Regions from separate parts of the Methylomonas sp. HW2-6 genome, predicted to be linked through region 1. Evidence: predicted binding sites of a transcription regulator. Region 1 holds the regulator's gene; the other holds the start of a gene.

Evidence for each region. Region 1 encodes HrcA, which represses chaperone genes, less so after heat shock. Its sites were predicted from a motif close to TNTTAGCACTCNNNNNNNNNGAGTGCTAANA; they were not measured.
Region 2: groES (co-chaperone GroES) is a predicted target of HrcA. The motif match lies at 3,284-3,314, and genes of this name have one in related genera.

The regions. Positions count from the first base shown of each region.
Region 1 covers NZ_CP184124.1:2,490,604-2,498,686, reverse strand. Annotated here, with positions in the region: gene ACH518_RS12415 (DUF4160 domain-containing protein) at 1-25, opposite strand, end outside; gene ACH518_RS12410 (DUF6338 family protein) at 237-845, opposite strand; gene dnaK (molecular chaperone DnaK) at 924-2,861, opposite strand; gene grpE (nucleotide exchange factor GrpE) at 2,933-3,571, opposite strand; gene hrcA (heat-inducible transcriptional repressor HrcA) at 3,621-4,661, opposite strand; gene ACH518_RS12390 (response regulator) at 4,986-6,212, shown strand; gene ACH518_RS12385 (SpoIIE family protein phosphatase) at 6,222-7,445, shown strand; gene ACH518_RS12380 (sensor histidine kinase) at 7,523-8,083, shown strand, end outside.
Region 2 covers NZ_CP184124.1:32,640-40,722, forward strand. Annotated here, with positions in the region: gene ACH518_RS01100 (FimV/HubP family polar landmark protein) at 1-256, shown strand, start outside; gene ACH518_RS01105 (Hpt domain-containing response regulator) at 310-1,041, opposite strand; gene groL (chaperonin GroEL) at 1,196-2,836, opposite strand; gene groES (co-chaperone GroES) at 2,893-3,180, opposite strand; gene ACH518_RS01120 (HesA/MoeB/ThiF family protein) at 3,383-4,144, shown strand; gene ACH518_RS01125 (hypothetical protein) at 4,188-4,394, opposite strand; gene ACH518_RS01130 (cation-transporting P-type ATPase) at 4,584-7,277, shown strand; gene ACH518_RS01135 (TetR/AcrR family transcriptional regulator) at 7,245-7,856, opposite strand; gene ACH518_RS01140 (nuclear transport factor 2 family protein) at 7,953-8,083, shown strand, end outside.

The sequences.
Region 1 (8,083 bases):
CAAAATATTCGTAGAGTTTTGGCATTTTTCATCTCGCCTATTTATTCGACAATGTAGCTCCGATGAGCGTTAGCGTAATCGGACCTACGCGGGCTAGCTAGCTTACCCACCCGTTGCAGGCGGCGGCGGCGGCGGCGGCGCAGGCCTCAGTTTAGGTGCATGAGGATTACTATTTTTTGTTTCAACCTGACCATCTCCAGTCTGAGCTGGAGGCGGAGGCGGATTTGAACCTTTTCTCATGTTACTTCTCCGTCGATATTATTCATAAACTCAACCCACTTAATGTCAGCGACATTTACGAGTATTCCATCCACGTTTTTCAGCTCTATTGTAGAGCCATCATCTCCCAACCATATCGGCTGCATGATGTAAAAGTGTCCTTTATCATATTGCGTTGGCCATTCTTTGGGCCACCCATATAATCGCCGACCATCTTTAAAATGGAGAACAATATAAGCAATATGTTCTGAAAAAACACCAACCCACTCCGACGGAAAAGAGGTTCTGGTTGTAAATCCAACCCGCCTAAGCTTTTTATGAAAAGAATCAGTGTTTATATAATAGGCAAGCAAAACGCCAATAATTATCGCAATTACGAGCCTCACAAAATTTTCAGCAGATTGATCCCATACGCCCAATTGAACGAATTTACCAAAAAAACAAAGTGCTGACTTTGCTGGTGGAATCAGTGCCTGAACAACAAACGTAAAGATAAGTGCTTGAATAATCCGCTCAAATTGAGATGGCTTGACTTGAGAAGTCAAGCCATAAAGGACCCAAGCGGAAACGAAACCTGGAAGCAAAAAAACAAGCAGCGCTATAGCTTCTTTTTCTAATTCCGGCATTTAAAATTATCCTTGAGTCAATCTGTTGCCATTGTTCAAGACTTTAGGCGGATCGGCTTTGGCCATCCGCCCTACACCTTACTTCTTATCATCCTTAACTTCCTCAAACTCGGCATCGACCACATTGTGATCGGGCTCGGCTTGTTGGCCGCCGGCGGCGTGTTCGTGAGCACCGGCGGCAGCCGCTTCGGCGCCGCCTTTTTGGGCGTAGACGCGTTCGGCCAGTTTACCCGATAGCTCGGTCAAGGCGTTGGTTTTGGCTTCGATGGCGTCTTTGTCATCGGTTCTCAGTACCGCATGCAGGTCTTTGATCGCCGCTTCGATCGCCGATTTTTCATCGCTGCTGACTTGGTCGCCCAATTCTTTCAGCGATTTTTCGGTGGCGTGAATCATGCCTTCCGCCGAGTTGCGCGCCGAGACCAGTTCTTTCAGCTTACGGTCTTCGTCGGCGTGAGCTTCGGCGTCCTTGATCATGCGTTCGACTTCGTCGTCCGACAAACCGCTGGAGGCTTTGATCACGATGGATTGTTTTTTGCCGGTGGCTTTGTCTTTGGCCGAGACGTTCAAGATACCGTTGGCATCGATGTCGAACGACACTTCGATTTGCGGAATGCCGCGCGGTGCCGGCGGAATGTCCTGCAAGTCGAACCGGCCCAACGATTTATTGCCGGATGCCATTTCCCGCTCGCCCTGCAACACGTGGACGGTGACCGCGGTTTGATTGTCATCTGCAGTCGAAAAGGTCTGCGAAGCGTTAGTCGGGATCGTGGTGTTTTTCTCGATCAATTTGGTCATTACGCCGCCCAGGGTTTCGATACCCAGCGACAACGGAGTCACGTCCAGCAGCAACACGTCTTTAACGTCGCCGCCCAATACGCCGGCCTGAATTGCTGCACCCAACGCCACGGCTTCGTCAGGGTTGACGTCTTTGCGCGGTTCTTTGCCGAACAATTCCTTAACGAAAGCTTGCACTTTCGGCATCCGGGTTTGACCGCCGACCAGAATCACGTCGTTGATTTTTGCTGTGGAAATGCCGGCGTCTTTAATCGCCTGCAGGCATGGGCCCTTGGTGCGCTCGATCAGATCGTCGACCAGCGATTCCAGTTTGGCGCGGGTCAGCTTGACGTTCAAGTGTTTCGGACCGGAGGCATCGGCGGTGATGTACGGCAGATTGATGTCGGTTTGTTCAGCCGAAGACAATTCGATTTTGGCTTTTTCCGCTGCTTCTTTCAGCCGTTGCAAAGCCAAAGGATCGTTGTGCAAATCGATGCCGGTGTCTTTTTTGAACTCGCCGGCCAGGAAATCGATGATGCGCAAGTCGAAGTCTTCGCCGCCCAGGAAGGTGTCGCCGTTGGTCGCCAATACTTCAAATTGGTGCTCGCCTTCGATTTCGGCGATCTCGATGATGGAAATATCGAAAGTACCGCCGCCCAAGTCATAGACCGCGATGGTGGTGTCGCCTTTCGGTTTGTCCATACCGAACGCCAACGCTGCCGCAGTAGGTTCGTTGATGATGCGTTTGACGTCCAGACCGGCGATACGGCCGGCATCTTTAGTCGCTTGACGTTGCGAATCGTTGAAATAAGCCGGTACGGTGATGACCGCTTCGGTGACTTCTTCACCCAAAAAGGCTTCGGCGTCTTTTTTCAGTTTCATCAACACCCGGGAAGACACTTCCGGCGGCGCCATTTTTTTACCGTGGCATTCCACCCAGGCGTCGCCATTGTTGGCTTCCATGATTTTGTAAGGCACCATTTTGATGTCTTTTTGCACCGCGTCTTCTTTGAAACGACGACCGATCAAACGTTTGATCGCAAACAAGGTGTTTTCCGGATTGGTGACCGCCTGACGCTTGGCGGATTGGCCGACCAAGACTTCGTTATCGTTGGTAAAGGCGATAATGGAAGGCGTGGTGCGGGCGCCCTCGCTATTTTCGATGACCCGCGCGGTGCCGTTTTCCAGTACGGCGACGCAGGAGTTGGTGGTTCCTAAATCGATACCGATCATTTTGCCCATTGAAATTCTCCAGACTTGAATAAGAGGTAAGTTAAAAAGTTGTTAGCGATATGCGGTTGATCGTTGGATTTTCAAGCCTGCTCATCGATTTTTGCACTATCGGCGGGTTTGTCGGCGGCCTTGGCCACCACCACCATGGCCGGGCGTAACAACCGGCCGTTTAAAACGTAACCTTTTTGAAATACGTTCAATACCGAATTCGGTTCGGCCGTTTCGCTGGGCTGCATCACCATGGCCTGATGGAATTCAGGATTGAACGGCTGGCCTAACGGATCGATGGTTTCGATATTGAACTTGGCAAACACCGATTCGAATTGTTTGACGGTCAGCAAACTGCCCTCGCGCAACTTGACCACTTCCGGGCTGTCGCCGCTGGCGGCCTGAATGCCCAATTCCAGACTGTCCAGCACACTGAGCAATTCTTTAGCGAATTTGGCCAAGCCGTATTTACGTTCGTCGTCCAAATCCTTTTGTACCCGTTTTTTCAAATTCTCCATTTCGGCTTGGGTCCGCAACGCTTTATCCAGATTAGCCGCCGCCTGTTGTTGAGCTTGTTCCAATTGCTGGCGTAAGGACTCGATGCCGACCGTCTCTTCGCCTGCCGTTTCTTCTGCCGCCGCTTCTTCGAAGGCAGGCTTGGTTTGCTCCAATACCTCGGCGATCAATTCGCTATCGGGTTGCTGTTCGTGACTCGATTGCTGGTGACTCATAGTTTCTCCATGGTTCTAATTTTTTGAGTTGGGCTAACGATAAGGGCTTTTATTTCGGATTCAAGGCCGCGCCCAATAATTTTGCGGTAACGTCGACGAACGGAATCACCTTTTCGTAAGCCATCCGGGTCGGGCCGATCACGCCGAGCACGCCGACCACTTCGTCGTTGACCGAATACGGCGCGGTCACCAGGCTGCAACGCTCGAACACGCTGTAGCCGGACTCTTCGCCGATAAAAATTTGGACGCCGTCAGCCTGCAGACATTGGTCCAACAAGTGGATTACGCCGTGTTTTTGGCTGAAGGCTTCGAATAACTGTTTGAGCCGCTCCATGTCTGACAGCTCGGAAAAACCCATCAAATTGGTTTCGCCGCTCAACACATAATCGTCGTTGGGCTGCTGCGCGAAGGCCAATTGCGCCATATTCACCGCATCGATCATGCCCTGGTTGACCGAATGCCGATCTTTTTCCAGATCCTTCACCACCAATTCCCTAATCTTGGCCAGACTGCGGCCGGAGAAGACCGAGTTCAAATAATTGGCAGCCTGCTGCAATTCGGCCGCAGAGAATTGTTTTTCGGTGTGGATGATCTTGTTATGAACTTCTTCGGTGTCGGTGACAAAAATCACCAGAATCCGGGTGCTGGACATCGGCAAAAATTCGATGTGCCGCAAGGAAACGCTGTCGCGGCGCGGCAAAGTGACCACCCCGGCCATTTTGGTGACGTCGGACAACAGCTTGGAGGCCTTGCCCAATAGATCGCTGGCCGTCTCGGTTTCGCTATGCAACCCGGCCTGTAACTGGTCGAGTTCGTTGGAAGCCAAAGGTCTGACAGTCAGCAGACTGTCGACGAACAGACGGTAGCCGCTGACCGTCGGCACCCGCCCGGCGGAGGTATGCGGCGAATGGATCAAGCCCATCTCTTCCAAATCCGCCATCACGTTGCGGATGCTGGCCGGACTCAATTTCAAATTCGGGTCCTTGGAGAGCAAGCGCGAGCCGACCGGTTGGCCGTCTTGGATATAACGCTCCACCAGGGTTTTTAGCAAATAAAGCGATCGTTCGTTTAAGTCCTGTCCGCCAGCCACATTCGATACCTTCAAAATTCGTTAGCACTCCACATTGCCGAGTGCCAGCAGCAAAGCTATCAGTTGCCCAAAACCTTGTCAATGTCGCTAAATCCTCGCCGACACCCGACAGAACCGGCGGTGGGCCGCATTTTTGGCGGCAGCGTCGATTTCCAGCCGATTGGCGTCAGACAAAGTGGCCGCTCTTATCTAAACTTAGCGCTCCTGACTGCTAACTCGCCCCGACCGATGCCTTTCATTCCGAAACGCCAGACCGATTATCGCTTGCACTGTCCGCGACACCCGGGTGCGAGCAGAACCACTGGGCCGTCGTAAGGAAAACGCGTGGACGCCAAAAAACACATCCTATTTGTCGATGATAACGAAAATGTGATTAGCGGTATTCAACGTCAACTGCGACCTTACCGCGAACAATGGAGCGTGTATTTCGCCACCTGCGGCAAACAAGCTTTGGAGATCATGCAGCATCAACCCATCGATTTGATCGTCAGCGACATGATGATGCCGGAAATGCGCGGCGACGTGTTGTTGAAACGGGTAGCCGACATCTACCCTGCTACGGTGCGTATGATCCTTAGCGGCTACGCCGACGAAGAAACCTTGAGCCGCGGCCTGGAAGTGGCTCACCAGTACTTGACCAAACCCTGTAGTGCCGAAGTATTGCGGGAAGCAATCACCCAAGTTTTCAAAACCCAGGATTACGTCAATAACCCGCGGATCGCGGCGGAAGTCGGCGAAGCCAGCCACTTACCGAGTTTGCCGAAAATCTACCACGACCTGAACGCCGCTATTGCCGACGAACGCGTCACCAACTTGCAAATCGCCGAAATCTTCGCCAAGGACATGGTGCTTTCCGCCAAGCTGCTGCATCTGGTCAATTCGCCGTATTTCGGTCTGCAACGCACCGTCTCGAATCTGACCGACGCAATTAATCTGATCGGCCTGAAAAAACTCAACAGCCTGGTGTTATCGGTCCATATCAAGACCGCCTTCCCCGTCAGCGACCCGGAAATGGAGCGCTACATGGAATACCTGTGGCAAGACGCCAGCCGGGTTGCAGAACTGGCAAGGCTGATCTCACTATCGGAACAGCAAACCGGCGACAAGCCGGATCAGGCCTATGTCGGCGGGTTACTGCACAACATGGGTTTGCTTATTTTCATGTCGCGCGGCGGGGACAAATTCAAAATGCTCCGGGAGCAAACCACCCGCAGCAACACCCCGGTGGCCGCACTGGAAACTGAGATTTTCGGTTTTACCCGCTCAGCTGCGGCAGCTTACGTCTTGAGTTTATGGAAAATTCCTGCCCTGATCGTGGAATCGATCCTGTGGCAAAACGCGCCGAGCGAATCCGAATACCAGACGGTCAATGAGTTAACCGCAGTGCATGTCGCGGCTTGCCTGGCAAATCCGACAGAACGGCCGGGCAACGACCGCTTGTTCGAGATGCAGTTGGACCAAAGCTACCTGCAGCGAATCGGCCGACTGCATCGCCTCGCCGATTGGCAGACGCTGGCCGAAAAAGTAACCGCGTTCTTCGAAAAAAAATAGGAGCGAGCAATGGCGGACAATACACCGGAAAAAATTCTGTGCGTCGACGACGAAAACAACATGCTCCAATTGTTTAGACGCACTTTGGGCCGCCAGTTCGACTTATATACCGCCAGCTCGGCCACAGAAGCTTTGGCGATACTGCGCCGCGAATCCGATATCGCTGTGATTATGTCGGATTACGCCATGCCCGGAATCAACGGTTTGGATTTTCTGAAGCAGGCCGGGGAATTGTCGCCCGACAGCGTGCAAATCATACTGACCGGTAATATCGAACTCGACATCGCGATCAAAGCGATTAACGACACCCATGTCTTTCGCTACTTACCGAAACCCTGCCCGCTGGAAGTGACTAGAAAGGTCATCGGCGACGCAATTGCACAATACAATCTGGTCATTTCCAGACGCCAGTTAAGCATTCAACTCGAGCAGAAAAATCAGGAATTGCAGCAACGAAATGCCGAATTGGCGGAAAAACAGGCGCTGGTGGAACACGAACTGGAAGCAGCCAAAATCGTCTGCAGCAAGTTCGGTAAATACGGCTACCAAGTACCGGACGGATTGGAGTTTTTTCTATCGGCCAAAGACGGGGTCGGCGGCGATTTTATCTTGAACGCCGTCAGCCGCGACGGCCAGGCTTTTTACCTGATGCTGGGCGATTTGACCGGCCACGGTCTGCAATCGGCCCTGGGCGGTTTGCTGGTCACCGAGATTTTCGACCAGCAATGTTTGGATCATCCGCCATTGGAAGAACTCGTCGGCATCATTAACCGGAAAATGTGCCGCAAATTGCCGACCGGTTTATTCTGCGCGGCATCGCTGATTAAACTGGATTTGGCAACCGGCCGGTTTCGGGTATGGAATGGCGGCATGCCCGATATCTTCCTGTTCGACAGCTACGGCAAGCTCATAGAAAACTTGCATTCCGCCAATCTGCCGCTCGGCATTGTCTCCGGCAGCGGCTTGACCGACAACATCTCCGAATACGATATCAGCGGAATCGAATCGATTTTTGCCTACAGCGACGGGGTCACCGACCAAATCGGCAACGATCTGAGTTTGTTCGGTGCCGACAGGCTGCAACAGGCATTGACCGACACCCCGCCCGGCATGCGCCGGATCGACCATGTAGCCGAACGCTTGCGCCTACATCGCCAGCAACAGTCGCAAACCGATGACATATCGATGGTTGACATCCATCTGCCGCGTATCCAACGCGCACTGAGAGGGTAAAGAACCATACCGCCTATCGGCCGCGAGCGGGTCGCATTGCCGCTTAAACAGAATCTACGCCAATTCGGATTGTAAGTATGTTTATCGAAACCGAAGACCATTCCAGAATTTTGATCGTGGACCCCGATCCTGCTTTACGCGACAGGCTCGACTTGATGTTCAATGGCGACGCGGCCGCGTCGCTGCAGAACGCTACCGAAACCCTGAGCTACATTTTTCAGGGCCGTACCTGCGGAACCGCGGCTGAAGCGGATATTTGTCTCGGCCTGGAATCGGACAAGCCTTACCAATTGATCTTTGTCGAAAACGAATTGCCGGATGGCGAAGGCATCGAGTTAATCCGCCGTCTGTGGCTAATCGATCCCAATTTGCACGCGGTACTCTGTAGCAGCGGACCAACCTTGAATTGGCAGCAAGTGGTCGCCAAACTCGGCGAAAGCGACCAGTTATTGATCTTGGAAAAACCGTTCAGCGCACTGGAATTACGCCAGATGGTTCACGCCGTGCTACGTAAGTGGCAATTGAACCGGCAATCGCAACACATCATGCGCTACATGGATCAACAAATCGAACTGCGCACCCAAGCGATCGAACAAGCCAACAAAAACCTGCTGCAAGCCGAAAAACTAGCTGCGGTC
Region 2 (8,083 bases), 2.0 Mb from region 1:
CGACGCAATAGACGATTTCAATTTCGAATTCGATTTCGACGCGCCGATTATCAGCTCCGGCAGCGACGACAAGTTCGAAGTTGGCGTATCCGATCTGACCGACATGGACGAGTACGAAACCAAAATCGACTTGGCAAAGGCCTATATCGACATGGGCGATTTGGACGCGGCAAAAACGATTGCCGAAGACGTGCTAGCCAAAGGTTCCAAACAACAACAGCAGGTGGCGCAGGCCTTGTTGGACGAATTGAAATAACCCGGAACTGTTTCGCCCGTTTATTCCGCCGCCAGAGCTGTAGCAGCCGCCGTTTAACCGGCGGCCAACGATTTCAATACCGCAGCCTGATTGTTCAACAACCACACCGACTTTTGCTTCAACGCCTCGAAATGCTGGTCGGCCTGTGCCAATTGGTTGGACAGCAAGGCCTGCTCCAGACTTTCGGTCACGGTCCGACAATCGGCAAAATCGAAAAAACAAAAGGTACCGTGCAATTTATGCACAATTTCCCACGCTTGCTGATTAGCCGATTCACCTAAAAGGCGTTCGATATCGGCCAATTGGACCGGCAATTCGGCAAATAACTTGCCGATCAACATTTGGCTGAGCGGCTTGTTATCACGGGTTTTGCCCAACAATTGCCGGGCGTAATAGTCCACACCAACGTCTTCCGCTTGCCACCGTTCTAAGATTTCCTGCAGCCGCGCCAAACGGATCGGCTTGACCAGATAATCGTCGAATCCGACCGCCAATGCCTGTATACGCTGACTTTCCTGCGCATGGGCAGTGACGGCAACGGCCGGCGTCTGGCAGTTCGGACCTGACTGGGAGCGCAACCGGCTGATTAAATCGAAGCCGCTCAGAAACGGCATATTCAAATCCAGAAATAGCAGGCTAAATCGGTGCTGCTCCAATAAACTCCAAGCCTGGCGGCCGTCGCCGGCCAACATCACATCCTGAGTCCATTGCGACAATTGCTCGCAAAGCAGCCAAAGATTGGTTTCGTTGTCGTCGGCTATCAATATTTTACAGTCAGCAGCCATGGTTAAATCCGCTATTGCGCCGTCCGGCTCAAGTCGATTGGAAAGCTCAGTTTAATTTCGGCCGATCTGGAATTCAATTCGCCCGCAGACTGCAAGCATAAAAAAACCCCGGTTCCTTACGGAGACCGGGGTTTCTGGCCAAAGCCGGGATGAATTACATCATGCCGCCCATGCCGCCCATGCCGCCCATATCAGGCATTGCCGGGCCTTTGTTGTCGCTTGGCGCGTCAGCGATCATCACTTCGGTGGTGATCATCAGACCGGCAACGGAAGCGGCGTTTTGCAGCGCTGAACGAGTCACTTTCGCCGGATCCAGAATACCCATCGCGATCATGTCGCCGTATTCGCCGGTTGCAGCGTTGTAACCAAAGTTGCCACTGCCTTTTTTGACTTCGTTCAGAACGACCGAGGCTTCATCGCCGGCATTGCTGACGATTTGACGCAAAGGCTCTTCCATCGCGCGGCGCAGGATGCTGATACCGACGTCTTGGTCGTGGTTGATGCCTTTCAGGCCTTCCAGAGCAGACAGGGCACGGATCAGCGCAGTACCGCCGCCGGCCACCACACCTTCTTCAACCGCAGCGCGAGTTGAATGCAGGGCGTCTTCGACGCGGGCTTTTTTCTCTTTCATTTCCACTTCGGTTGCGGCGCCGACTTTGATGACCGCAACACCGCCAGCCAGTTTGGCCAGACGTTCTTGCAGTTTTTCACGGTCGTAATCGGAAGTCGCTTCGTCGGCTTGAGCGCGGATTTGCGCAACACGGCCTTTGATTTGGTCTTCGTTACCAGCGCCATCGATGATGGTGGTGTTTTCTTTGTTGATTTGGACGCGTTTTGCAGTACCCAATTGGCTGATGTCGGCTTTTTCCAGAGACAGACCGACTTCTTCAGAAATCACCACACCGCCGGTCAGTACAGCAATGTCTTCCAGCATGGCTTTACGACGATCGCCGAAGCCTGGGGCTTTAACCGCAGCCACTTTAACGATACCGCGCATGTTGTTGACCACCAGAGTAGCCAAAGCTTCGCCTTCGACGTCTTCAGCGATGATCAACAAAGAGCGACCGGATTTGGCCACGCCTTCCAGAATCGGCAACATTTCGCGGATGTTGGAGATTTTTTTGTCGTACAGCAACACGAAAGGATCGTCCAATTCGACGCTCATGCTTTCTTGTTTGTTGATGAAGTATGGTGACAAATAGCCGCGGTCGAATTGCATACCTTCGACGACGTCCAAATCATTATCCAGACCGGTGCCTTCTTCAACGGTGATGACGCCTTCTTTACCGACTTTTTCCATCGCTTCGGCGATGATGTCGCCGACAGATGCATCGGAGTTAGCTGAAATAGTACCAACTTGAGCGATGGCTTTGCTGTCGCTGCACGGAATAGAGGCCTCTTCGATGGCTGCAACCGCTTTAGTTACCGCCAGATCGATACCGCGTTTCAGGTCCATCGGGTTCATGCCCGCTGCGACTGATTTCAGGCCTTCGTTGACGATGGCTTGCGCCAGCACGGTTGCAGTGGTGGTACCGTCACCGGCCACGTCTGAAGTTTTGGACGCCACTTCTTTAACCATTTGCGCGCCCATGTTTTCGAATTTGTCTTTCAATTCGATTTCTTTCGCAACAGACACACCGTCTTTGGTGATGGTCGGTGCGCCGAAACTTTTGTCCAGCACGGCGTTACGGCCTTTAGGGCCCAGAGTTACCTTAACCGCGTTCGCCAGAATGTTGACACCGGCTACCATCAAAGCACGGGCGTCGCCACCGAATTTCACGTCTTTTGCTGCCATTTTTTAATTCCTAAATATTTAAAGAGATTGAAAAAGATAAATGAGGTGAATAGGGCTTAGCCCAAGATGCCCATGATGTCTTCTTCGCGCATGACGATATATTGCTCGCCATCGACTTTAACTTCGGTGCCGGAATATTTACCGAACAATACTTTGTCACCGACTTTGACTGCCATAGGACGTACTTGGCCGTTGTCTAACGGTTTACCTGAGCCAACAGCCAGCACTTCACCTTCGCTCGGTTTTTCGGCGGCAGAACCCGGCAGCACGATACCGCCAGCGGTTTTGGTCTCTTCCTCAACACGTTTTACGACTACACGGTCATGTAACGGACGAATTTTCATCAATGTCTCCTCGATTAATAAAGTTAAAGGTTAAAACTGATAAGCTTTTTAAAAAGCCGACCGCTCCAGAGCGGACTACGCGTTTTTTAAACAACTTGCAATTTATTAGCACTCTCCAATAACGAGTGCTAATAATATCCGGGTTTTGCACTCTGTCAAGCTCTTTGGCATCATCTGCGGCCCAGCCACCACTATCCGCGTTATGAACGACGAACAACTGCTCCGCTACAGCCGGCAGATCATGCTGCCGCAAATCGACATCACCGGTCAGCAAAAACTGCTGGACGCCAAAATCCTGATCGTCGGTGCCGGCGGCTTGGGTTCGCCGGCCTCGATGTATCTCGCCGCTGCCGGTGTCGGCAGCATTACCTTGTACGACGACGATCAAGTGGACCTGAGTAATTTGCAGCGGCAAATAGCCCACGACACAGCCGATATAGGGTTGGATAAAGTAATTTCAACCCGGCAGACGCTGGAAAAAATTAATCCGGAGGTGGCTGTGGTGGCGCGCAAGCAAAGGCTAGCCGGCGCCGAATTGCGGCACGAAGTCGAATTAGCCGACGTGGTGCTGGATTGCAGCGACAATTTCGCCACCCGTTTCGCCATCAACCAAGCCTGCGTAGAACAAAGGACCCCGTTGGTATCCGGCGCCGCGATCCGTTTCGAGGGCCAAATCAGCGTGTTCACGCCCGGCCGCAACCAAAGCCCGTGCTACAACTGCCTGTACCAAAGCGACGGCGAAGAGTTGCAAAATTGCGCCAGGAACGGCGTGGTCGCCCCGATCACCGGCATCGTCGGCAGCATGCAGGCGCTAGAGACGATAAAATTGCTGACCGGAATCGGCAATCCGTTGATCGGACGCTTATTGATGCTGGACGGCCTGAGTATGGAATGGCGCACGATGCGGTTAAAGAAAAACCCGAGTTGCCCAACCTGCGGCGATACGGCCGGCGGACACGCATAAAAAAGCCGGGATAAGCCCGGCTTTTACCGATCACGTTGGCGACTCAGCTTTTGCCAAGTTTGCCTTTGACCGCGTCAATCGCTTTGGCCACCGCGTTCAACACCGGCGATTCGCTGTCGCCGTGCGGCTCAATGTCGCCGAACGGCTCGCCGTTTTTCATTGTGTACATATAAATGAAATACCCTAACGGTGCGAACGCGAAGATGGCAATAATCAGCATCAAAACCACCAGTTCGATAACTCCGCCCATAACTACCTCCAACTATTTGTTTTTATTTTAATTTAGAATAAGGCCACAGGCCTCGGTTACGGACTATAACCCCATAACCAACAAGGAACAAGCAGAAGATGACGATTGTCAATCCGAAGCGCATGCCGGCCCGAATCGGCGCCGAAAAACCGCGCACAGCCCCTCTGCCACAACCGTTTTTCTGAGACCATGAAGCAAAATCCGCAAACCCTTTGGCACAACCTGGCGCCGGAGCAGTTACTGTCGCAATTGGACGTGCAACTCGGCGCCGGCCTGTCCAGCCAAACCGCCCAGTCCAGACTGGAACAAGCCGGCCCCAACCGCCTGACGCCGCCGCGCGGCAAGGGTCCGTTGCGCTTACTGCTCAGCCAATTCCACCAACCGCTGATCTACATTCTGCTGTTTTCAGCCGCCACCACCGCCTTCCTGGAAGAATGGGCCGACAGCAGCGTCATATTCGGCGTAGTGCTGGTCAACGCCATCATCGGCTTCATCCAGGAAGCCAACGCGCTGAAAGCGATCAATGCCCTCGCCCAAACCCTGAACGTCAGCGCCAATGTACTGCGCGACGGCCAACGTCGGACAATAGCGGCCGCCGACTTGGTGCCCGGCGATTTGGTCTATCTGCAATCCGGTGATAAGGTGCCGGCCGATTTGCGACTGCTGCAAACCCGTGAACTGAAAATAGACGAAGCGGCTTTGACCGGCGAGTCCGTGCCCGCCCAAAAACAGGCCCAGACCTTACCCGCCGCGACCTTATTGGCCGACCGCACCAATATGGCTTATTCGTCGACGCTGGTCAGTTACGGCAGCGCCTTGGCAGTAGTAGTCGGCACCGGCGACGACACCGAAATCGGCCGCATCAACCGTTTGATCGCGGCGGCCGAACCGCTGGAAACGCCGTTGACCCGGAAAATGAGCCAATTCAGCCAATTGCTGCTGTGGGCCATCGTCGCCTGCGCGGCGCTGACATTTGCCGTCGGCGTCTGGCGCGGCGAAAGCGCGCTGGATATGTTCATGGCCGCCGTGGCATTGGCGGTCGGCGCGATTCCGGAAGGCTTGCCGGCGGCGCTGACCATCACGCTGGCGATCGGCGTCTCGCGCATGGCCAAGCGCAATGCGATCATCCGCAAACTGCCTGCCGTGGAAACCTTGGGCAGCACCACGGTGATCTGTTCCGACAAAACCGGCACGCTGACCCAAAACCAAATGACGGTGCAATTCGTTTATGCCGGCGGCGAGCAGTTCGCCGTCAGCGGCAGCGGCTACACGCCGGACGGCGAATTTCAAGCGGCCGGCCAACCGGTCGATCCGCAACAAAAACCGGCTCTGCTCGAATGCCTGAAAGCCGGCCTGCTGTGCAACGATGCCCGCTTGATCGCCGATGTCGACAGTTGGCGGATCGAAGGTGATCCGACCGAGGCGGCGTTGTTGGTTTCCGCCCACAAAGCCGGTTTGCACCACGCCAGCGTCAGCAAGGGCCATCCGCGGCTGGACACCATTCCGTTCGAATCGCAATACCAGTTCATGGCCACGCTGCACCGTAATCTGGCGCTGGACGAACGCCACGTTTACTTGAAAGGCTCGCTGGAAAGCTTGCTCGACCGCTGCGACCGCGCGTTTTCCGCCGATTTGCAACAGGTTCCGCTCGACAAAGCCCAACTGCAACGCCAAGTCGAAATCCTGGCCGCGCAAGGGCTGCGCGTGCTGGCCTTCGCCCGTACCGACCACGGCGACGATGCCGTCGACCAGAGCGAAGTCCGCAGCGGCCTGACATTTCTCGGCCTGCAAGCGATGATAGACCCGCCGCGGCCGGAAGCGGCCCGGGCGATAGCCGCCTGCTACCGGGCCGGCATCGCCGTAAAAATGATCACTGGCGACCACCCGGTCACGGCTTTGGCAATCGCCAAGCAACTCGGCATGCGCCACAGCGAAAAAGCCATCACCGGCAGCGAACTGGAAAATTACGCCGAAGCCGACTATCTACAGCAGGTCGAACATTGCAGCGTTTACGCCCGCATCGCCCCGGAGCAAAAACTGCTTCTGGTCCGCGCCCTACAAGCCAAAGGCCACGTCGTGGCGATGACCGGCGACGGCGTCAACGACGCGCCGGCCTTGCGTCAGGCCAACATCGGCGTAGCGATGGGGCTGGGCGGCACCGAAGTCGCCAAGGAAGCGGCAGCCATGGTGCTGACCGACGACCATTTCGCGACGATAGAAGCCGCCGTCGAAGAAGGCCGCGGCGTGTTCGACAATCTGGTGAAGTTCATCGCTTGGACCCTGCCCACCAATCTCGGCGAGGGCCTGGTCATCACCGCAGCGGTATTCGCCAACGTGGCATTGCCGATCACACCGCTGCAGATTTTGTGGATCAATATGACCACGGCCGTGCTATTGGGATTGATGCTGGCCTTCGAACCCAAGGAACCGGGCTTGATGCAGCGTCAGCCGCGCAATCCGGAGCAGCCGATCCTGACCCGACACTTGCTGTTTCGGATCTGTCTGGTCGGCGTGCTATTGCTGGCCGGCGCGTTCGGCTTGTTCGAATGGGAATTGACGCAGCAAGCAACCCTGGCCAAAGCCCGTACGGTCTCGGTAAACGTGTTCGTATTCGGCGAATTGTTTTATTTGTTCAATTGCCGTTCTTTACGTTATTCGATGTTTAAAGTCGGCGTATTTTCCAATCCCTGGGTCTTGGTCGGCGTCAGCGCCATGATTGCCCTGCAGTTATTGTTCACTTACTGGCCGGTCATGCAGCAATTGTTCGGCAGCGCGGCGATCGGCCAGGACGAATGGCTATTGATTTTGGCGGTCAGCCTGGCGATTTACGCCATCGTCGGCCTGGAAAAGTTACTGCTGCGCCGCTTCGGCCGCCGCCGTTGACGCTGTCTGCAATGCCGACAACAGCAAGGCCAAACTATCCAACGACTGTTTGGCATCCGCGTCCCGGGCTTCGGTCTGGGCGCGGACGATAGCGCCGTCTATCGCGACCGCCGCCGCTTGCGCCAGCGCATCGCGCTGAGGCGTATCAACCAGCAATTCCCGAATCGCCATCGCCATGTCCTGCTTATGGCTCTGGCAAATCTCGACGACATCCGGCAACGCGCCGCCCAGTTCGGCAACGCTATTGATAAATGCGCAGCCGCGGTAAATCGGCTTGCGGAACCATTCCGCCATCACCTCGACCAGCGGCAATAGCCCGCTTCCCGCATAGCCGCCATGGCGCCGGATCGCGTCGGCAAACCATTCCATCCAGATCCGGTGCCGGTAATCCAGAAACGCCCGAATCAAAGCGTTCTTGCTCGGAAAGTGGCGGTAGAACGTGACTTTGGTAACGCCCGACTCGGCGATCACTTTATCGACGCCGGTGGCGCGAATACCTTCGCGGTAAAACAAGTCGTGCGCCGCCAACAAAATTCGCTCGCGCGCGGGTAATTCGGAAGCGGTTTTCGAGGGATCCATGGCCATGGCCCGATTGTAGACAACTCTGTCTACTATTGCTACCATGACCATGTAGACAAATCTGTCTACATAATCCTCATTTTTCGGGAGCGCACTATGGAAACCAAACCACCCCTTCCCCCGTTCACCGCCGAAACCGCCGCGCAAAAAGTGCGGATGGCCGAAGACGCCTGGAACAGCCGCGATCCGGATCGGGTCGTGCAGGTCTATACCGAACACAGCCGCTG